DNA from 3 places in the Ihubacter massiliensis genome. Region 1 is predicted to be linked to each of the others. Evidence: predicted binding sites of a transcription regulator. Region 1 holds the regulator's gene; each other region holds the start of a gene.
The links. Region 1 encodes LexA, which represses DNA repair genes until DNA is damaged. Its sites were predicted from a motif close to AGAACANNTGTTCT; they were not measured.

Region 1 (7,617 bases):
AACCCATCGAGCAGGAATTTATTAAAACCATCATATCGCAAAATTTATGCGGGGGGGGGGGGGCGATATTCTTACCAGCAGGGATGGATACGAAGCTGTTGCGCTGGCAAAGGAGCACCGGCCTGATCTGGTGCTGATGGATTTGTGGATCGCAGGCCTCGACGGGATCTCCGCCATCGGCAGGATTCGTGAAATCCTGCCAAATAGCTGTATCAGTATTCTTACCGGACATATGGATTTTACCTGTGCCCAAAAGGCCATACGGTTTAACGTATTTGAATATCTGGTCAAACCTGTACGGCCTTCGGACTTAACCCAACTGGTCCTTCGAATGAAAGATGCAGTCAAGGCGAGGGGAACAGCAGAAGGGTATGAGCGGATGGAAGATGCCAGAAGTCCCATGATCGCCGATGCGGTTTTGTATATTCAAGACCATTATTGCGAGAAATTGACGTTAGAAGAAGTGGCGGCAAAAGAATTCATGAGTCCGGCTTATTTTAGCCGTGTGTTTCGAAAAGAAATGGGAGTAACCTTTTCCAGATATGTTGTAGATTTGAAAATCAGATATGCCTGCCGTCTATTGAAAGAAACCCGATATCCGGCATATCGAATTGCAGCAGAATGCGGATTTTCAGATCCATCCTACTTTAATCGTGTCTTTGCGGAGCGGATGAACATGACTCCCCAGGGTTACCGCAAAGAGCTAAAAGACAATCCAAAGGATTAGGGATCGATTTCAAAGATCAAGGTGTGAACAAAGAGGCGCTAGTCGCATTGTTCACATTTTTTTGTGTGAATTCCAAGGATTTAAAGTCAGCAGCTAATACCCCTGCTGCCCAGAAGTGAAAAATTGGACATGAAAATGCCAGATTATCATAAAAATGTGCAAATAGTCAGATAAAATTCACAAAATCTACAAGAAAGAGAGCGGAAACATTTTAGATGGGAAAATCGGTTTTCTATATACTTAGAGCAGAAACAAACTGCGGCGGAAGACTGCAGAGAAAGGAAGCGCTATGAGTACAAAGAGAACAAGTACGCAAAAATGCCTTGCCGTTCTCATCGCACTGGCTATGGTGTTCACCTCCGTGTGGATGACCACATCAACAGTCAGCGCAGCGAGCAAGGCTCCGAAAAAAATCGTTTTAAAGGCAACGACGAAGAAAGTAGACATCAAGGGAAAAGCCAAAATTACCGTTAAATCGGTTTCGCCCAAAAGCGCCAGCAAAGCGGTAACGTGGAAAAGCAGCAATCGGAGGGTTGCCACCGTATCCAAAAAAGGGGTGGTAACTGGTAAAAAGTCAGGCAAAGTAAAAATCACTGCTGTTTCAAAGAAAAACAGAAAGGTGAAAAAGAGAATTACCATTACAGTGAGAAACATTAAGCCCAAGCTGACTATTTCCCAGAAGACCTTAACTTTAGATTCCGGTAAAACGAAGACTTTAAAAGTGAAAGTCGGGCCGGAAGGCGTCTATAATAAGGGTGTAAAATGGAAATCCAGCAATAAGGGAGTTGCCAAAGTTTCCTCAAAGGGCGTTGTGACCGCTGTTAACCCAGGAACCGCTACGATAACGGTTTACTCAAAAGAAAGCAGCAAATATAAAGCAACCTGTAAGGTGACGGTCCCCAAAAAAGAACAGCAGCCAGCACCAGTGCCGGGCGAAGATAAAGTCCAGACGATTACATCCGATCCTGGCAGCGCTAATCAATATAAAATCACAGCCGATCTTTTGAACTATAAGCAGACGGATGATTTGTACATCGCAACCGTAGGCGACTGGAGAAAGGTAAACAAGGTCAGCGACAAATCCAAGACCTACTTCCAGAACGGCGAAGCTCTGAGCGACCATGATATTATCGTCAGCAACGGTAAAATGGGATTTGTACTGGCAGTAGGAACGCGAAATCCATGGGGATATCCGGCAGGATCGGTACTGGATGCAGGCTACATGAAAAATGGAACGCCGGCCAGAGATACCATATGGTCGCTGGAATTCCTCATGAACGGCTGGGACTCCTGGGCGCCGGAAAACTGCGGTACTGTAACCTTTGATCTGGCTAATTACGACTTTACGGCCTGCAAAGAAAGCAAGGACGGCCTTCCAGCAGTAAAGGTATCCCGTATCTATAATCAGCTGGCGGATGAAAGCGGCAAGATGTGCAGCTTGGACGTCGTAACCTACTATAGCTTGGCCCCGGGAGCCGATCACGCATATATGTTTGATACGGTGACCAATAACGGAGCGGCGGCGGTCGATACGGCGAAGAGCAACAGGACCCGTTTTGCCATGACCAATAAGGGCGATGACGGCGGAGCCATGAAAACCCTTCAGCCGGTGAATACGATCATGAGCTACGGCAACAAAGACGGTCAAGAATACGCCACCTGCCATACGGTACCGAAAGTACAAGCAGATCAAAAAGTGAAGATCGATAAATTCGGAGGTTCACTGGGATACAAAGAGCTGCGGGCAAGCGCTGCTTACGCCCCTGGAGAAACCACCGTTTATCAGGAATACTTTATGGCCTCACAGAAGGCGGATACCAAGACGCTGACCAATTTCCTCAACAAAGCAAATGCGGAAGAGACAATGACCGTTGCCGGTCAAATAAAAGATAATGGCGGATCCGGTGCTGTATCCGATGCGGTCGTGATTGTAAAAGATAAAGATAAGAAAGTCTATGGCTTCTACCGCGGGGACAATAACGGCAATTACTCGATCGATCTGCCAAAGGGAAGTTATCAGCTTTACGCCGAATGCAAGGGCTACGGCAAAGGAGAACTCGTCGATGTACAAGCAGCAGGATCGGTCGATCTGAAGACTGGCCCTCAAAAACAGAAACTGGAAATTCAATTGAAGGATCAGAATGACAATCCGCTTTGGGGAAAAGCAGAGATTCTCAATGAGTATCCGGAAGTTCGATATACAGGCAACTCCGTATATCAGGCTAAAGAAAAAGGCAAGATCGTGGCAGAAGTCTCTGATCTAAACAGCTACAAAGCGACGGTTTACCCACAGGGATACTATTTTTACACGGATACAGTATCTCTGCAAGGTGACGGAAATGCCAAGGCGACCGTGACGGCGGATAAAAAATATTCTCTGCAGGATGGATGGCTCAGCGCCGATCTGCACCATCATGCCAACAAGAACGACGGTTTCGCCGATCCGGAAGATGCAATACCATCCTTCCTGGCATCCGGCCTTGACGTTGCCTTTATCACCGATCACGACTTTACGGTAAACAATAAAAAAGGGTATGATCTGGTGACACAGACTTATAAAAACCAAATGAAAGGCTTTGTTCCATCGGAAGAGATTTCCTGCTCATGGGCCCACTTCAATGTCCTTCCCCAGGATCATAGCTCCTATAACTTCTTCCTCGATGAAAACCGGGAAAACCATGTTATGGATCAGTTCTCCAAGTTCCCCGAATTTGTAAAGCAGACCCATGACAAAGGAGCGACCATTACAGCCAACCATCCGTGGTATTCTTACGGCCTCTATTATTCGGCCCGTAAGGACGGCGGCGTTCCGGGCGGCTATCAGGACGATTACGATAACATCGAAATCAATGCCTGCTCAAGCGATCAGGAAAATGCGGATGTGCTGATTTCTGCCCAGGCTCTGTGGAACGCATATCTGGACGGCGGAAAATATATGGGGGATACGGTTGAAAAACCGCATTATCTGCTGGGCGGCTCGGATACCCACGATGTACTGATTCCAGGCGTTACCAACCAAGGCGAATTTGCAAGAGGCGAATCGGAGCATTACAATTCGGGCAAGGTCAGGACCATAGCCGATGTTGGAAGCACGGAAGGCAAGAACGTGGTGGATACAGGACTGACCTTTACAAAGGCTGTCGCTGAAGGACATTCCTATGTTTCCTTCGGACCGATTCTGGAAATGGATCAAAAACCGGGAGAGATTTATCAGGTGAACAGCGATCAAAAGTTTAATCTCAAGCTGGATGCAAAATCGCTGACAGACATCAAAGAAGTGATCGTTATGACCGGAGACAGCAAAGACAATTATGAAAGTGAGACCTTGATCGGAGCCTATCAGAAAGATTCATATGGAACACATATTAAGTATGATAAAGCACTGACCGATCAGGCTGCAACAATCGCAGGTGATAAAAAGACGGCAGCTGTTGACTTGTCGCTTGCTGTGGATTCCGGCAAGAAAACATGGGTATCCATACTGGTTATGGATGTGAACGGCAATTATGCGGTTACCAATCCTTTCTGGATCGATGGAAAATAAAAATGTAAACCTTTAGATTATAGATAGGTGCTGTCTACATGAAGAAATTAGCTTCGTGCGGCAGCACCTGTTTTATATTCCGTAATAGGTGCTCAGCAGCATGGTGATGAACGGCAATGTGGCCATGGAAAAAAGAGTGGTCATGGCCACGCCCTCTGCCGCCAGCTGGGAATTCTTCCGCTCTTTGGCCGCCAGGGCCACTACAATGACTGCTGTAGGAAAAGCGGCGCCGTAGACCAGTATCAGCTTGGTCATCTCATGGATGGGCAGCCAGTTGACCGCCAGAAAAGTCAGAGCGGGCCATAAGATCAGGTTGATGAGGGATATGACGATGCCCGTAAGGAGTTCGTTGAAAAAAGAAGGGATTTTGAATCCGGAAAAGAGCATAATGATTCCTAAAACCGCTGCCAGCGAGCACATGTTAAGCATTGGTTTGAGGGCCTTTTTCAGCCCTTTGAACTGACGTTTTTCGCCCATATTGATCTGTAAAATCCCCAGCGAATAGAGGTAGATGTTGAGGACGATGTTGCTGACCACCATGAAATACAGCGCTTCATTGCCGAACGCCGCTTTTGTGATGGGAAAACCCATGAAGCCAGTGTTTACGGTGGTGAGGATGCTCATATAAACGCCCTGGTCCGCAGAAGAGATGCGCAGCACCTTGACGATCCCGTAAGAAACGGCCATCCCCACAAGGAAGAAGATGATGGTGCCAGCCAGTACCTCCAGGGTAGAACTGAGGGTATCCGGCGTCAATTGCTTGCCGGTAATGGAGGTGAGGAGCATGCAGGGCGCCGTAATATTCATGAGCAGCGAGATCAGATAACCGTTGGATTCATCCGGCAGGGCTCTGGCTTTATTGGCAATGAAACCGACTCCTACCATAGCGAAAATAATTGCGATTTTACTTAGTATTACAAACATGAATCTTACCCCTTCCAGTTATATACTGGATCTATCATAATACGGCGGTCGGCCAGTTGTCAAATGCAGAACAATGATTCCTGTAAAAAGAATAATTGATGTATTAGCCGAATTGTCCCATGCTGGGATTACCATCACTTTTATACAGAAAAAAACGCGGGTACAATACCCGCGTTGGTTTAAAAATATCGAAAGACGCCTTTGACCTTGCCTAAAATTTTCACATCCTGTACGATGATAGGGCTCATGGATGAGTTCTCCGGCTGAAGCCGAATATGATCCTGCTCTTTATAGAAAGTCTTTACCGTAGCTTCGCTTTCAAAGCCGTCTACCATAGCGACGATGATATCGCCGTTGTTGGCGGTTTGCTGCTGCTGAACCAATATGTAGTCACCGTCCATAATTCCGGCTTCAATCATGCTTTCTCCCTTAACCGTCAGCATAAAATTGGTACCGTTTCCAAGGAAGCGCGATGGAACGGGAAAGGTCTCTTCCACGTTTTGCTCAGCCAGGATGGGCGTGCCGGCGGCAATGCGTCCGATAACCGGTATGTCGGTAACGTCGGTCCGCTGGGCATTATCAATAGGCGGCATCGGTTCTGCCGGTACTGACTCCAATTCCTGATCGACTACCATCAAAGCGCGCGGCTTGGATGGATCCTTGATAATATAGCCTTTTTTTACAAGATTGTCGATATCCTTATGAGCAGTTGAAGTGGATTTAATATTGAGCGCATTGCAGATTTCCCGCACAGTAGGGGGATATCCTTTCTGCCGGATTTCCTGCTTCATGTAATCTAAGATTTTCTGTTCCCGTTCTTTTAACATATCATCCATTCCTCCCGGATTTGTTTTTATCCTGTATAAAGTATTCTGTTTTGCAGTAGGACGGCCATCACCGCCAACATCAAGCCTTATGCATCCAAACCATTCGAGTATCGCTGCTGGTATCAAAAAAATGTCAATTTTGATACTTTGTAGTCCCGGAGCGATTGGATAAAAGCCAGGTGAGGGGCCTCAGTATCAAAATTCCTTGCAAAAACCTTGGATTTTGATATTAATCCGTCCTTCTCTATGAGCGTTTCCCCAAAGAGTATCAATAAAAGAACTATCCTTTTTAGATACTGACAATTTTGCATGAAGGAAGCCCGTCCATTGGTGCAACGTGCCGTCAGAATGTCGTAATTCACTAAAAAATACCGTTTTCTGATACAGTCCGCGGCGTACCAATTGTAATCGTCAGTCAAAGGAGAAACCCGTCTATAACATCAACCTTAGAATACCATAAAAAGAACAAAATGTAAACAGATGTTCTTGATTTGCTTATGTGATGTAAAAAAAGAGACGGTGCAGGGTGTTTTGCCTACTGGGAGCATGATGCCGAGCCAGCGCAGAATCCCCGCCAATTAAAAAGGGGCTGTCGCACTAGGCGGATGAAAATCCGCCGGAGCGAAGCTCCATTATCGTAATCTCTACTTAAATTGTTTCGTCTTTAGCGTATTTCGCCTCAAAAAGACAACAAAAATAAAGCTCTGACAGCAACACTGACAAAAGGTATTTTCAACCTTTAAATTTATGCTGCTTTTTCCGTACAGAACAGGTGTAATCCAGTTCGTTCTTTCTGGATTCGATTATGCAGTTTTTCTATGTTATGTGAAATTGCCATAAGCACACTTTCTGCATATACATTCTTTTGTCCGCGACATAAATATCGTCTAAAATTACGATCCTGCTTCATATCTGCAAAGGAGCCTTCCGCTTGAATGCTGCGATTGATTCGCAGAAGAATACCTTCATCACTTACGATTCTTTCCAAATACTCACTTCTTTGGCGTTCAAAATTTCTGGAGACTTCCAGCTGTTTTGTTCGTTCCTCCAATGGCAGTTTCCAATGATTTGCCTTCGTACAACTTGACTTGTAAGGACAATCTGTGCAATCTTCGCATCGATAGATTGTCGTTTGAGTAAGGTATCCGGCTTTGCTTTTTCTGTTTTTCATCTCAACCGCGATAAGCTTTTTCCTGTTTTTACAAAGATAATAGTCTTCAGCAGGATAGTAATCCATGTGTTCTTTCCTGCTGATATCCTTCTGATATTCTCTCGTTTTGGACCGTTCATAATTGGCAGGTTTGATAAAGGCAATCTGGCCGTTTTCCTCAATCCAACTGTAGTTTTCTTCACTTTCATATCCTGCATCTGCAACAATGTTTTTGTAGGTGAAACTTAGATTCTCTTCCATACTTTTCAGGAATGGTTTTAAGGCTGGCTGGTCATTTGGCGTAGGACCTACAGTCAACCACACAATGTATTCTGAATCGATGCCGTGCTGTAGATTGTAACCGCCTTTTTCCAGACAAAAGTATATTTGTTTGCACGGGCTTTAATTTTCGTACCATCAATAAAGATATCTTTCCCGGATAATT
Region 2 (7,617 bases), 3.7 Mb from region 1:
AGGGAAAGCGGACCCGTCGGGGCCGGAGGACCTTTTATACACATGCTGGGAACTCCGCACAGAACAAAATATCAGGATTAATCCTTAAACCATTGGATCCTGATATTTTTTTCATTGGTTTTCAAAAAACGTATCAGAAATGATGCCGTTTTGTTTAGATACCGATATTCCTGTTTTCGGCCCTCCAGGAAACCCGCCGGCTTTTGCTGGAATGCAAGGGCAGCGGACTGCGGAAAATTTTCGAAAGAATTTAATGTTTTTTCGCAAAGCAGTGGGTTTGCGGGACCTCATCTGGAGGAAAGGAGCAGCTGACTGCTGCAAAGCAAATTTGTGAAGGCTCGATCATTGAAAAATGCGTAAATTCCATATATTTTTTTAGTTTTTACACAAACCCGCCCATTCCCTTCAAAACGCCCATCTTTGCCCCCGCCGGACAGGATACTATCTATCGTCAGTCAGGGACTGAACCCGTTCCATTTCAGCCTGCCCCCAATCTTTGATCACTTCCAGAGCGGGAATCAGCGCTCTGCCATGGTCGGTCAGGGCATATTCCACATGAGGCGGTATATGTTGGAGCTCTTTTCGGATCACCAGCCGGTGCTCTTCCAAGGACTGGAGGGAGCGGGTCAGCATGACATTGGTGATGCCCTCCAGCTCCCGCTTTAACTCGTTGTAACGCAGCGATTCTTTTTTTGAAAGCTTCCATATAATCGGTAGTTTCCATTTTCCGCCGATCACTTCTAAAGCATAGATAACTGAACATTTTTCGCCGGCCAGCTGGGGGATTTCTTTTCCCGAATAGGTGGTTTGCATGAAAACGCCTTTCTAAAATCTAAGGTACAAAAATGTGCGTACTTGTATATTTGTTTCTTACGATTATAATATAAGAAAACGGGAAATGCAATTTGAAAGGAGCAGCTATATGAAAATTGAAACGGTAATGGAGGCACTGATTAAGAATGGTTATTCTGTGCGTTATTTTGCTTCCGGCAAAGAAGCGGCCGATTATCTGGATGTCAGTCTGGACGGCCGAATCATTGGCTTTGGTGATTCTGCTACCATGAGCAAGATGGAGCTTTATCAAAAGCTGTCTGCTCATAATACGGTCTACGATCCCAACCAAAGCAAAGATAATGATGCATTTTTGGAAATCGCACAAAAATGTCTGACGACCGATATCTATCTGACCTCCGTCAATGCCATGTCTGAAACAGGCGAACTGGTCAATATCGACGGTACCGGCAACCGGATCGCCGGATCCTTATTCGGACATAAAAAGATTTATTTCATCATCAGCACCAATAAGATCGAGTCGACTTTGGAAAAAGCTGTGTGGCGGGCCCGTAACATCGCAGCGCCCAAGAATGCGATGCGCTATAACCTGAGAACTCCATGTGCGGTCAGAGGCGACCGTTGTTACGATTGTTCCAGCCCCGACCGAATCTGCAACGCACTGACAATTTACATGAAAAAGATGAACGACATTGAAGATGTGGAAATCGTTTTGATCGGTGAAGAACTTGGTTTCTAAAAGCCCCAATGTCCCCGGCTTTCCGGCTGCTGTAGAAAGGTTCATCTTGAAAAACCTCTTCAACCTGTGAGATAATAACAGATAATTGAAAAAACAAAGGAGGCACGGCTATGATCGAAACGAACCTGACGGAAGAAAAGGCACTGGAAAGTTACATGAACGGGATTGATTGTTCCCAAGTTGTTTTAGCAGAAACAGCTCCCCAACTGGGGTTGGATGAAACTACGGCCCTGAAAATCGCGGCAGCTTTCGGTGGCGGTATGTGGAATGGGGAGCGGTGCGGATGTGTCACGGGCGCACTGATGGCCTTGGGACTTCGATACGGGCACTGCGAGCCGGGCGATACGAAAGCGAAGAACCTGCTGTTGGAAAAAAAGAATGAGTTTGAAGCGGCTTTTAAGGAAGCCCATGGCTCTTTGCTCTGCAAGGAACTGCTAGGATATGATCTCACAGTTCCCGAGGAAAGGGATAAGGTTATGGAAGAAAACTTATTCGCAACCCTCTGTTCAAAGCTGGCCTGTACAGCGTGCGAGATACTGGAAGATATCATCGATTAGCAGCCCTGGCGTTAATTTGGAAAAGCGGAAAAGGGCTGATTGCTGGAGCAAATTGCTTTTCATGCAGCAGCCCTGTATTTCTGGAGTGCGTCCAGCAGCGTATGTTTCGTTCAAATCCTAAACGCCATAGGTTTTTCGGAAAAAACTCAAAATGGATTTAAGTTTTTACGCAATTTTCAACGATTGCGCCCTCTTAAAATCAGCCAGAAGCAGCAAAGTCTGCTTCTTTTCAATATCAGGCCCTGCAAACCCACAAGATTGCGTAAAAAATAAAATCTTTCAATAGAATTTTCCCGATTTGAGTCAATACGCCGCAGAGGTGGTTGGAGGAGAGGCAGGAGCTTCTCGGGGCGGCCGGTCCGCGCATCGAAAAAAAGCAAGATAGTAAAAAATAAGTATGGTACAATAACAAATGAGTAAAAAACAGTTTATGGCAAATATGGGCGGCTTAACCACCTGCTTATTGTGCCGTTTGTTTAATCAAGTTTGTTTTATATGGTAAAGAAGGGAAGAAGCGATGCATTTGATAAAGGATTATGTGCAGGATTTGAAAACGGAATTTACAGGGTATAACGGGAAGCGGCTGGGCCGGGATTTGATGGCCGGAATTACTGTTGCGGCCGTTGCGCTGCCCCTGGCACTGGCCTTTGGAGTCAGTTCGGGAGCAACAGCAGCAGCCGGCCTGGTGACGGCGATCATCAGCGGTGTGGCCATCAGCCTGCTTTCCGGAGCATCCTTTCAAATTTCCGGACCTACCGGAGCCATGACCGCCATATTGGTAACCCTGGCAGCCAAATACGGCATGCAGGGGATTTTGATCTCCTGTTTTTTTGCTGGAATTATCCTCATTGCTGCCGGCGTGCTCAAGCTGGGTAGAATCATCTACTATATTCCGTCCTCTGTGATTACCGGATTTACATCCGGGATTGCAATCATCATCGCATTGGGACAGCTGGACAATTTCTTCGGCGTCACATCCAAGGGGGATCTGGCGATTATGAAAGTTCTTTCTTACTTCACCTCTGGATTTTCCCCTAATTTCGCAGCTATGGGCATCGGCTTGGCGGTGATTCTGATCATGATTGTGTGGCCGGCCAAATGGAACAGCAAAGTGCCGTCCTCTTTGGCGGCTTTGATCCTGGTCTTGCTTTTCAACCATTTTGCAGGACTGAACGTGGCTGTGGTGGGAGAAATTCCAAAGACTTTGTTTTTAGATGAACGTTTGACACTGGCCGGCCTGGACTTTGCACAATTTTGGGATTTTTTTGTACCGGCTCTTTCCATCGCGGCTTTGGCAATGATCGAATCTTTGCTCTGCGGCGCTTCGGCCGGAAAGATGAAAAAGGAGACGATCAACGGCGACCGGGAGCTGGTCGCACAGGGTGTGGGAAATATTTTGATTCCGCTTTTCGGCGGAGTACCGGCGACTGCGGCCATCGCCAGGACCAGCGTAGCCATCAAAGCCGGGTGCGAAACCAGATTGACCGGTGTTTTCCATGCGGTGATCCTTCTTCTTTCCATGTTCATCCTCTCACCGGTCATGTCGGAAGTGCCGCTGTCCGCATTGGCGGGAATTTTGATCGTTACGGCATGGAGGATGAATGACTGGGAAAACATTCGTTTTATTTTCAGCCACAAATTTAAGACCGGAATGCTGAAGTTTTTCATCACAATGGCGGCTACTGTTGTGCTGGATTTAACCCAGGCGATTATCATCGGCGTAGCGTTTTCCGCCTTTATGATCGTGGTAAAGCTGACGGACATCGACATTACAATCGCGGACATAGAAAACGATCGGCTGGAGGAAATCGGCATTCACATTCCCAAAGTATCCAAGACCATCCGCATGGCCTATCTGACGGGAACGATTTTTTTCGCGGTTACGGATAAATTGAAAAAACAGCTTACGGAGCTGGGTAATACAGAAGTTCTGATTTTATCCATGCGAGGCGTTCCGGCCATTGATTTATCAGGGATACAGGCGCTGCTGGAATTGGAACAGGAGCTGGCCGAGGAAGGGGTCACCGTTATGCTGTCCAGCGCCCAGCCTAAGGTCCTGGAGGGACTGAGACGAGGCGGGCTGATCGACAGAATCGGTGCGGAGCATGTATTTGACAGTGCGGAGCATGCCATTGTCCGTGCGCAGAAGGAAGTGGAAGCATAGGTTCTCCGGGTTGCGGCAAAAGACCGGGCCTCAGGTAGAAATATGATGAAATTCGGTTTATTTGGTTATAATCGTTTCAAAGATACCGATCAAATATTTACGAAAAGACTATGGCGCGCCACGGTAAAATCCCTTAAAACTTACTGCGACGCAGCCTGGAAGTTGTGGTATAATAGTTTTCGTGGATATGTGAAAGCCATGGCAGATTGCAGACTTTCATACGAGGAGCGAGATAACCGGAGGAAATCGATGTATTGCAACCAATGCGGAAGCGAGATGAAGGAAGGGGTTAATTTTTGCAAGCGATGCGGAGCCCCTGCTGATAAGGTGGACGAGCCCGTTTCAGAGCGGAAACGCCGAATCGTTCGTTTTTTGTACACATACAGGAAGCGGATTTTGCTGTCAGTGCTGATCGGCCTCATTCTATGTGGAGCCGCTGTTTGGGCCGCTGTTTTCTTTATGGGCAGCAGCAACACCGGCGATGGAAAAGATAAACCGGCGACCGCAATAAAGTCGGCTCGTGAAGTAGACCTCAAGGATGATTATGAGATTGAAGACGGCAGATTGGTGCTGGATCCCCTGCATGCTACTTATGAAGACGGGTCTGTTCAAGAACTGACAAATTACGCCGTATATATTGATACGGCAAACTACGAGATAAAGGACGGCGCTGTCAATGCGGCGGAGCTGTACGACGGCAAGCATCTTTTCAAGCTGGAATGGACCAAAGACGGTAAAAAATATCAATATGAAAAGACGGTAGGAACGGAACATAAGAAAGATACCTGGGAAAAATACGTGGACCTGGTGGGGATGACAGGAAAAGCCATCGCGGATGCCTATGGTTCGTTGGGAACGCCTGAGTTTGGTTCTCTGGGGTCCGGAGATTGGGGTGTGGCATATGTGAATGTGGAATCGGTGTCTTTGCAGGCCGTCTTTCCGGCGGGTCTTTTGGACAGGCCGGACGACTATTCCACTTCCGATGCAGTCTGCATGGAGATGTCGGGTACGCTCAATACCCTGTTTTACAACATGGAGCCAGAAATGACCCGGGATGATCTGGCAAACACCCTTGGAATTTCGCTCACCGACAGTGAGGGCGGAGGCTGCATGGGGACTTTGGAAAACGGAAAACTCATCTATATCGGCAGCGGCCAGGTGCAGGACGGTACCTATACGCCGGATACAGCCGTCCGGGTTACCGTCAGTGAAGAAGAAAAGGGCAGCCTTTTGGAGCGGTTGTTTTAGAAGATAAAAATATGAAGGAACAAAGCAGGCTTCGCGATTCTTAAAAGAAGTAGACTTTGTTGATATGCAGGAATATTGCCGGCGATATTTCCTACGTAATAAGAAAAGAGTCTCTTATATGGTGATAAGGGGCTCTTTTGCTATTTGGGGGCAGCGGGAGAAGATGTCGGTTTGAGGGGAATAAGGTTTTTACGAAAAAGGGGAGTAAAGTGTTTTGCGAAAAAATTGAAAAAAATATACGGAATTTACGCAGTTTTCAACGATTGGGACCTCTCAAACTTGTTCGCCGGAAGGCAAGCGCCATTTTTCTCAACATGAAGCCCCGCAATCCCATAACTTTGCGTAAAAATTACGAAAACTTTTAGAAATTTTTCGGATACCAGGTCACGCAGCAGTCAGGTCCATGATCATTGGATGCCGGATGCCCAGCCCGGCAAGAGGTACTGGTGCCTGGCTCTGCACAGATGCATCGCAGGCCGAAAACTGTTTTCAAAAAATACAAATAGTTACCAGTTGAAAAAAGAACATATGTTCGGTACAATGAAGACAGATGGAGGAGGTGAAAAAAGTGGTTGTCTTTCATGTGGATGCCAACAGCGCTTATTTAAGCTGGACTGCGGCAGCGATGCTGGAACAAGGTTATAAGACGGATATTAGAACGATTCCCGCAGTAATAGCAGGTGATCCTGAAAACAGGCATGGTATCATTTTGGCAAAATCCCAGAAAGCAAAAGCCTGCGGCATACGGACCGGCGAAAGTTTGATGGAAGCAAAGGGGAAATGCCCAAATGTTTCTATCTTCCCGGCGGACTACGATCTCTATTTGTTGTGCAGCGATGCCCTGTATCGAATTCTCCGCCAGTATACGCCATTGGTGCAAAGATATAGCATCGATGAATGTTTTATGGACTGCACGGGCTCTGCGCAGGTCGTTGAAAATCCGGTAAAGTGGGCCTCTCACATAAAAGGCCGGATTGAAAAAGAATTGGGATTTACCGTAAACATCGGCATCGGACAAAACAAGCTGTGTGCGAAAATGGCCGGAGAGCTGGAAAAACCCAACAAGGTCATAACCCTATGGCCCCATGAAATCAAACAAAAGCTGTGGCCGCTGCCAGTAAGGGAGTTGTTTATGGTCGGCCGGGCTACGGAAAAAAAGCTTCACAAAATGAATATTTATACCGTTGGAGAACTGGCCAATGCAGATCGGGATCTGCTCAGAGGCGTGCTTAAAAGCCATGGCGCTTTAATTTGCGATTATGCCAATGGCATTGATTCAGAGCCGATTTTCATCAATGAAGATATTTTGCAAAAGGGAATCAGCAATAGCCTCACGCTTCCGTTTGATGCGGAAAAAAGAGAAGAGCTGCTGCAGGAATTGTTGTCTTTATGTGAAAGGGTGGGCATGCGTTTAAGACAGCTGAAAAAGCGGGCCTCACTGGTTTGCGTCACCCTAAAGAGCAGCAGCTTTTTTTCCCGCAGACATCAGGTGCAGATGCAGGGATACATCAATACAACGAGTGAAATATACAGGATCGCATCCCAACTGGTGGACGAAATTTGGACGGGAGAACCGATCCGGCAGATCGGGGTAAGGGTATCCAATTTTATAGATGAAGAGGAGGTGCAGCTGAGCTTTTTTGATCCTGTGGATCAGATGCGGCAGGAAGAGCTGGAGCAAGCAGTGGATAAAATACGCACCCGGTTTGGTACCCGAAGCATCATCAGGGGCTGCTTCGCAGGGAGTGCCATCGATCCGGTGCAAGGGGGAATCAATGATGGAAATTATTTGACGATGGGAGGTTACGGCCATGAAGATCGTTGCTAAGAAAATTCGGATGATTGCCGTATTCTGGCCGGATCAGAAGCCAATCCCTTATAAATTTAAAATGGAAGAGGACGGCGAGATGGTAACGGTCAAGGTGGATCGGATTTTGTATGCGCACAAATCGAAAATAGCGGGAATTGAAACCATTATCTATGCCTGTCAGAGTGTCATCAGAGGAAAAGAGACTCGCTATGAGTTGAAATATACAGTGACGAATTGTCAGTGGCAGTTGTATAAGATATGACGGCAAAGGCGAAAGTCAAAGCATTCGGGTCCCGGGAATAAAAAT
Region 3 (7,617 bases), 1.4 Mb from region 1:
GTGCCTGCATGAGTTCCTGCAAATTTAAGGCGATCAAGGAGGATTAATCAAAATGAATACGATGAATAATAAGAAGTTTATGATAATCGATGGTCTTCCGGTAGCCATTGAGGGAGAGAAAAATATCTTAGACGTAATCAGAAAAGCAGGAATTGACCTGCCGACTCTGTGTTACTATTCAGCTTTATCCACATACGGAGCTTGCAGAATGTGCGTTGTGGAGGGGAAAAATGGCGATATCATGGCTTCCTGCTCCACACCGCCCCGCTCCGGAATGGAGATCAAGACCAATACACCAAGACTTCAGAAATACAGAAAAATGATCCTGGAACTGATGCTGTCCGACCACTGCAGAGAGTGTACCACTTGCGAAAAGAACTTTGACTGCAAGCTGCAGGAACTGGCTCAGCGTTTCGGTCTGAAAGACGTCCGCTTCGATCAGTACAGCATCGACGATACGCGGGACGATTCTTCTCCGGCGATTATGAGAAACCCCAACAAGTGCATCATCTGCGGCGACTGTGTGCGCATGTGTTCGGAAATCCAGAACGTGGGAGCCATTGATTTTGCTTACAGAGGATCGAAAATGGAAGTTACCACTGCGTTCAACATGCCGATTTCAGAGACCAATTGCGTAAACTGTGGTCAGTGCGCGGCTATTTGTCCGACTGGCGCCATCACCATTAAAAACGATCTCCAGCCCCTGTGGGATGACCTGCATGACAAGGATACCATTGTGGTAGCGCAGATCGCGCCGGCTGTACGAGTGGCTCTGGGCGACGAATTCGGTATCCCAAGAGGAACCAACGTAATGGGCAAAATTGTAAGCGCTCTGAGAAGAATGGGATTTGATGAAGTCTATGATACAGCTACCGGCGCTGACCTGACGGTTATTGAAGAGGCCAACGAGCTGGTGGGCAGACTGGAAAAGGGCGAAAGACTGCCTCTATTCACATCCTGCTGTCCGGCATGGTTCCGCTATGCGGAGATCAATCATCCGGAACTGATGGACAACATTTCCAGCTGCAAATCTCCGATGGAGATGTTTGGTTCGGTTCTCAAAGAGAGAGCCAAGCTCAATGAAAAGGGCAAAAAACCCAAGAAAACCAAGGTCGTAGCAATCATGCCTTGTACGGCTAAAAAATACGAAATTCACAGAGAAGAATTCCAATATGACGGCGAACCGACCATTGCCCATTCCATTACCACGATGGAACTGGCCAATATGATTCGGGAAGCGGGCCTGCGCTTTGAAGATATCCTGCCGGAAGCAGTTGACATGCCTTTTGGTATTGCCAGCGGAGCGGGCGTGATCTTCGGCGTGACCGGCGGTGTAACCGAGGCGGTTATCCGTTACGTCATGGGCGATGCGGCCAGAGAGCATTTGGCGGATATTTCCTTTACCGGTGTGAGAGGATTTGAAGGACTCAAGGAAGTAAAGGTTCCTTATAAGGATCGTGAACTTAACATTGCGATAGTCAGCGGTCTGAAGAATGCGGAAAACCTGATCCAGGCTATCCAGGCCGGTGAAGTGGAATATGACTTTGTAGAAGTCATGGCCTGTGAAGGCGGATGTATCGCCGGCGCCGGACAGCCCTTCGTAATCGGCAGAGCTAAGCCGGAGCGTTCCGAAGGAATGTACCAGGCAGACAGAATGTCCAATGTCAAACTGTCTGCGGAGAACCCGGTAACCGACGGACTTTATGCAAGCCTGCTTGTGGGTGATAAGGCACACCACCTTTTACATTATAAATAAAACAGAAAAAACAGTGAGGGGAAAAACGGTCCGATTGAGGGCCGTTTTTTCTGTTTTCAAAAGGGTATTTAGTTGGCAGACTTCCATTTTTTCATCAGCTTCTCCATTGCAGCCGGGATATCGGCCAGTGGAATTTGATTGTAATAGAGGATCAGCGACGTGGAGTTCTCTTCCGATTCACCGGTGTAGGCCGAGGTTGGAATAGCGGCAATGCCCAGGGCTTTTGCATCGGTGCAAAGCTCCTGAGCGCTTTTCGAACTCTTTACGCGAACGATGATGTTGATACCGGACGAGGTATTAGTTGGCTTGGTGAAATTGGTGTTCAAACAGCGTACGACTGCCTGCAGCTTTTGTGCGTACAGGTTGCGTAATTTTTTGATATTGGTTTGATAGAATCCCCGCTCCATGAACAGAGCTAAAGTCAGCTGTTCCATCTTGGAGCAGGTCTGTGTATAATCGCCGCGGATCGTGTGAAAGATTTCCGCCATAGCAGGGGGCAAAACCATATAACTGATTTTAATAGAGGAAAAGAGGGTCGTGGAGAACGAGCCCAAATAAACAACCCGTTCCTTGGTATCCAGTCCCTGGAGGGCTGGAATGGGTTTGCCGAAATAGCGCAGCTCACTGTCGTAATCATCTTCCATAATGATGCTGTCGTTTTTGATGGCCCATTCCAGGAGCTCGTAGCGCTTGCCGATGGGCATGACGGCGCCGGTGGGCACCTGATTGGAAGGGCTCACATAGACAGCGGAGCGGATATTGGAAGGGAGCCGGTCGATGGTAATCCCTTCTTTTCCAACCTTAACCGGTGTGATGGAAAACCCGCGGTCGCGGAAAATGTTGTTGACCGGCATGTAGCCTGGATCCTCCACGGCAACGTGGTCGATGGCCATTTTTTTCAGGATATTGGCAAGATGATTGGTAATCTGCTGTGTTCCTGCGCCGATGACAATCTGAGCAGGATCGCAGATCACGCCACGGAACTGGTAGAGATATTTGGAGATTTCATAGCGCAGAGCCATTTCTCCCTGAGGATCGCTTTCAAAAAATAGAAGCGGGGAATATTCGGTAATGACTTTATTGGCGCATTTTTTCCATTTATTGAAGTCAAAGCATTCCAAGTCATAATAGAACTCCGGTTCCTGAGTTTCCATGGTCCGATCCAGAGGTGAGATGCTCCGCTTCTTGAAGACGGATACAGCTTCCGTGGGCAGCACGTTGCCCGCATAATATCCCGATTGGGGTTTGCTGTATATGTAGCCTTCCACCATCAGTTGACTGTAGGCCAATTCCACTGTGGTCATGCTCAGTCCCAGGGTTTTTGACAGACTACGCAAAGAAGGCAGCTTTTCACTGCTGTGAATTTCGCCTGAGAGGATTGCTTCTTTTATGTAATCATAGAGCTGGAGGTAATAGGCTCTTTTGGAATGTTCGTCAATGTTGGGAATGATAGCTTTCATAACGTTCCTTTCTGTACCTATAAAAATATTTATTTTTGTATATTCCTTTATATACACTTACCCTGTATTATAGTGTATAGCGAAAAATTAGTAAAGAGAGGAAGTACAAATGAAAAATGCAGGACAGACAACGAAACTCGTTATGACTGCGCTGATGATCGGTATTATAATTGTTTCTATCATGTTTATTAAGTTCCCGATTCCAGGAACGCAGGGCTATGTCCATCTAGGAGACGCTATGATTTTCCTTGCCGTATTGGTATTGGGCTGGAAATACGGCGCTGCGGCTGCGGCCATTGGCGGTGCCCTGGGCGATATTATGGGCGGCGCTGCTGTCTGGGCGCCATGGACATTTGCTATCAAGGGAATTATGGCTATCATCATGGGATTGTTCATCGCGGCCACATTGAAGAAAAAGCCGCTGGCCATTGCAGGGGTACCGGTCATGGAACTGATCGGCATGATTCTGGCGGGTATTTTTATGGTGATCGGGTACTACGTGGCCGAAGGGGTGATCATTGGAAACTGGGTGACACCGGTTCTGGGCGTACCTTGGAACATCGGACAGTTCATAGTCGGTATGGTCATTGCAGGTGTTCTGGCGGCAGCCCTGTATAAGACGCCGGCACGGAAGTACTTTGCCTATGTCTTGGATAATAAGCAGCTTTCGTAAGCCTGCTCAATAAAAAATGGGGCGTCCGCATGAAAAGTGCATTCTTTCATGCGGGCGCCCCGTGTCATTTAACGTTGCTGCAACGTTGTCACCTATGACCGTATTGCGTCATTCCCCAAAAAGATCAGCTCTTTAAAGGAAGCAGTTCATTGACCAGCAGATAGTCAGCGGCCATGATTTCTTCCTTAAACAGCTTAAACGCGCCGCGGCTGGCAAAGAAGCTGCTTGCACCTTTTTCCGCCAAACGCTCGGCGATATACAGCATGAGCGTCACTTCACTCAGCTTGCGTCGGGCATCCTCCGGTGATCGGATATCCCGAATATCCGGTTTGGGAGCCTGAGAAAGAGCCTGCAGCATATGGCTGTGGAGCTGTGTTTTTTTGTAAATAAGCGTGGGATCCAGCTTGAGAATTTTTGCCGCTGCCTCAGCGCCCGACCGTTGGTGAGGTGTTAATTCACCTTTAGAAAACGTAAACTTTTTTCCTTCAAAGACACCAAAGGCTTTCATGGTATCCAGATAACCCAGGCGAATGATGCGCCGGGCATTATCGGTATTGAAGATGAGGAAGTTTCCCAAATCCCAGTGGCTTTTGATCATCACCAGCTTTGATGCGGTTTCCTCGGCCAGTTCAACGGTATCTCGGCGGACAAAACCCGCCGCTTCTAAATAAACAGCGATGATATTGTCCGCCCCCTTCTTCAGCGCCAACTCTACTGGCATTACATCCACATAGCCTCCGTCGATATAGCGGACGCCGTCGATTTCTCTGGCCTGCACTGCCGGAAAGCAAGATGCGCTGGCCAAAATATAGTCCTGCAGTTTTCCCTGCGGAATGTCTTCAGCAAACAGATAATGAGGCTTGAGTGAGGGGAATTCTACGGTCACAACGCCCAGCTTTATTTGTGAACGGCGAATGGTTTCCTCGCTTACATACTTTTCAACAATCTTTTCCAGACCAGATGTACCCGCGCCTCCCTTCGTAATGATTTCCTTGGCGTAGGCGATTGCTTCACCGGCCGTCATACCGGCAATCTCAAAATCAAATCGGCCAGTCTCCTTGCCGCCGTCGCTTTCCAGGTCAAAGACCATGTGAGTCTCCAGCTCCTTCCAAAGATTCACCGCCAGTTCAAAGTCATCCTGAGCAACCATAGCACCGTTCAGTGCACCGACCGATGTCCCCGTAACAATGTGGATGGGCACGCCGAGCTCACGAAGCGCCTGCCATACACCAATTTCGTAGCCGCCGCGGGAGCCGCCGCCGCTGAGTACCAAAGCATTTTTTTCCATAAAATCCCTTTCTGAATGAACATCCCCTAAAAATAGTCCTTAATAGAATATTAGCAATGAAGCAAAAAAAATACAAGGAATAAATAGGTAAGAGCATAATGATATAGGAGTTGAACATATGTTTGCGATATGGTAAAATAAGAACACAAGTTCAAAAGGAAGGGAGAAGCAGTTATGGATCTGATGTTTGATAAATTGAAAATACTGGCGGACAGCGCCAAGTATGACGTGTCCTGTTCCAGCAGCGGCGTGGGCCGCAAGAACAACGGAACGATTGGCAGCGGAGCTGCGGAAGGGATTTGCCACTCTTGGTCAGCGGACGGCAGATGCATTTCATTGTTAAAGGTTTTGTTTACCAATAAATGCGTTTACGATTGCGAATACTGCGTCAACCGCCGCAGCGCCGATACTGGAAGAGCTTCCTTCGAACCGGAGGAACTGGCGCGGCTGACCATTGAATTCTATCGACGAAATTATATCGAAGGCCTCTTCCTCAGTTCTGCAGTGGAGCGCTGCCCGGACTATACAGCAGAGAGAATTTTGCAATGCCTGCGGCTCTTACGTAGAGAATTCGGATTTGCCGGCTATATCCATGCCAAGATTATCCCCGGCGTATCTCAAGAACTGATTCATGCCATTGGCCTGGAGGCCGACCGGCTCAGCGTCAACATTGAGATGCCTACGAGCAAGAGTCTGGAACTGTTTGCTCCTCAAAAAAAACCAAAACAAATTTTTAGCCCCATGCGACAGATAACTAATACGCTTATTGAGAGAAAGGCGCTTAAAGGACCGGGCACCATGTTCAAAGGGCAGGAACTGAATTCACATTTAAACTATTTGAGCCCCGGCCAGAGCAGCCTCTCCCTCGATCCGCAGCAGATCCGGGAAAACCAGAACCAGCAAGATCAAAATATTCTGGCCGCGGCGGCGGTGCTGCCGGCTCGATTAGGAAGAAAAAAGGAGGTCTTTGCTCCCGCCGGACAAACCACGCAAATGATTATCGGAGCAGGTCAGGAAACCGATAAACAAATCCTGACTACCACCGAGAATCTCTATCATACCTTTAAGATGAAGCGGGTATATTACAGCGCCTACATTCCGGCTGTTCCTTCTCCTATTCTGCCTGACGTGCTGACGGCTCCGCCTCTGGGGAGGGAACATCGGCTGTATCAAGCGGACTGGCTGCTGCGGTTCTATGGATACAGCGCCGGTGAGCTTCTCGATGACGAACACCCCAATTTGGATCCTGACCTGGACCCGAAAGTTACCTGGGCGCTCCGCCATCTGGATCAATTTCCGGTGGAAATTAATAAGGCTCCCATGGATTTACTGCTACGCATACCGGGGGTGGGGGTGCAATCGGCTCAGAGAATTCTCCGCCAGCGAAGAATTTCTGCTGTGAAGTACGATGATCTGAAAAAAATAGGCGTTGTCTTAAAGCGGGCAAAACATTTTTTGACCTGTTCGGGGAAATATTACGGTGAGAAAACTTTTATGCCCCATGTCATAAAAAATCAAATATTGCAAATAAACGATGGGGTTCAAATGTCAATGTTTGGCGACAATTCTCAATCCTTGCTGACACAAGGGGATCAGAGAGGAACGGTGTTGATCCATGGTTGATTATCTGTACGACGGAACCTTTGAGGGACTTCTGACTTGTATTTATCATCATTATTATACGGAAAAGGCCAGCGGTATCTTCCGAAAAGAAGAATACCAGTCCACAATGCTTGGCGGATACCAGGAGGTGGAAACAGAGGAGGAGAAGACGATTACCGTTTATGAAGCCATTGAAAAAAAGATTTCCTCTGAGGATTTGAAGCGGGTCTATAAGGTGTTCATGTCCAGCGTGGCAAACAAGGAGACGAAAATTCTCAACTATGTGCGGCTGGGCTTTGTCAAAGGTTCCTGCGTCAGCATGCTCCACGGCGATCCCATCGTCTATGAAGTCCAGCAGGCGGAACGGAAGGTCAACGGCGAGGTGCACCGACTGAAGGGACTGATTCGTTTTTCCGAGCTGGGAAACAAGGTCTTGTACAGCCCCATTGAACCGGACCATGATCTGATCGAGTTTTTGGCGGACCATTTCTGCGACCGCTTCAAAAATGAACCCTTCATTATCCATGATGTGAAACGGAGCAAAGCCCTGATTGCTTATCAGGGAAGCTGGTATATCAGCCGCTTTACCAAAGACGAGCTTTCTCCCCTGTCGGAAGAGGAGAAAGAATACCGGCGCCTTTGGAAATCCTATTTTGAGAATATGGCGATCCGGGAAAGGATTAACCCCCGCTGCCAGAAAAATCTCATGCCGGTGCGATATTGGAAACATTTGACCGAATTCCAGCTTTAGTACATCGTCCGGCCCTTTGCCTGTGGTCTAGTATATTGTCCGTTTAGTGTTTGAATAAATACGCCAAATCACTTGACAGATGATCAA

Region 2: NIA71_RS01090 (DNA polymerase Y family protein) is a predicted target of LexA. The motif match lies at 6,022-6,035, and genes of this name have one in related genera.
Region 3: NIA71_RS11755 (putative DNA modification/repair radical SAM protein) is a predicted target of LexA. The motif match lies at 5,289-5,302, and genes of this name have one in related genera.

Annotation. Positions count from the first base shown of each region.
Region 1 is NZ_JAMXVH010000001.1:3,968,401-3,976,017, forward strand. It holds gene NIA71_RS18110 (AraC family transcriptional regulator) at 47-727, shown strand; gene NIA71_RS18115 (CehA/McbA family metallohydrolase) at 1,017-4,271, shown strand; gene NIA71_RS18120 (AEC family transporter) at 4,344-5,195, opposite strand; gene lexA (transcriptional repressor LexA) at 5,375-6,031, opposite strand; gene NIA71_RS20115 (transposase) at 6,768-7,496, opposite strand; gene NIA71_RS20120 (transposase) at 7,487-7,617, opposite strand, start outside.
Region 2 is NZ_JAMXVH010000001.1:246,962-254,578, forward strand. It holds gene NIA71_RS01065 (winged helix-turn-helix transcriptional regulator) at 442-813, opposite strand; gene NIA71_RS01070 (lactate utilization protein) at 923-1,531, shown strand; gene NIA71_RS01075 (C-GCAxxG-C-C family protein) at 1,642-2,088, shown strand; gene NIA71_RS01080 (SulP family inorganic anion transporter) at 2,606-4,252, shown strand; gene NIA71_RS01085 (zinc ribbon domain-containing protein) at 4,502-5,500, shown strand; gene NIA71_RS01090 (DNA polymerase Y family protein) at 6,069-7,328, shown strand; gene NIA71_RS01095 (hypothetical protein) at 7,312-7,572, shown strand.
Region 3 is NZ_JAMXVH010000001.1:2,519,883-2,527,499, reverse strand. It holds gene nuoF (NADH-quinone oxidoreductase subunit NuoF) at 1-47, shown strand, start outside; gene NIA71_RS11775 ([FeFe] hydrogenase, group A) at 62-1,756, shown strand; gene NIA71_RS11770 (PLP-dependent aminotransferase family protein) at 1,825-3,216, opposite strand; gene NIA71_RS11765 (ECF transporter S component) at 3,326-3,889, shown strand; gene NIA71_RS11760 (patatin-like phospholipase family protein) at 4,014-5,177, opposite strand; gene NIA71_RS11755 (putative DNA modification/repair radical SAM protein) at 5,352-6,800, shown strand; gene NIA71_RS11750 (TIGR03915 family putative DNA repair protein) at 6,793-7,530, shown strand.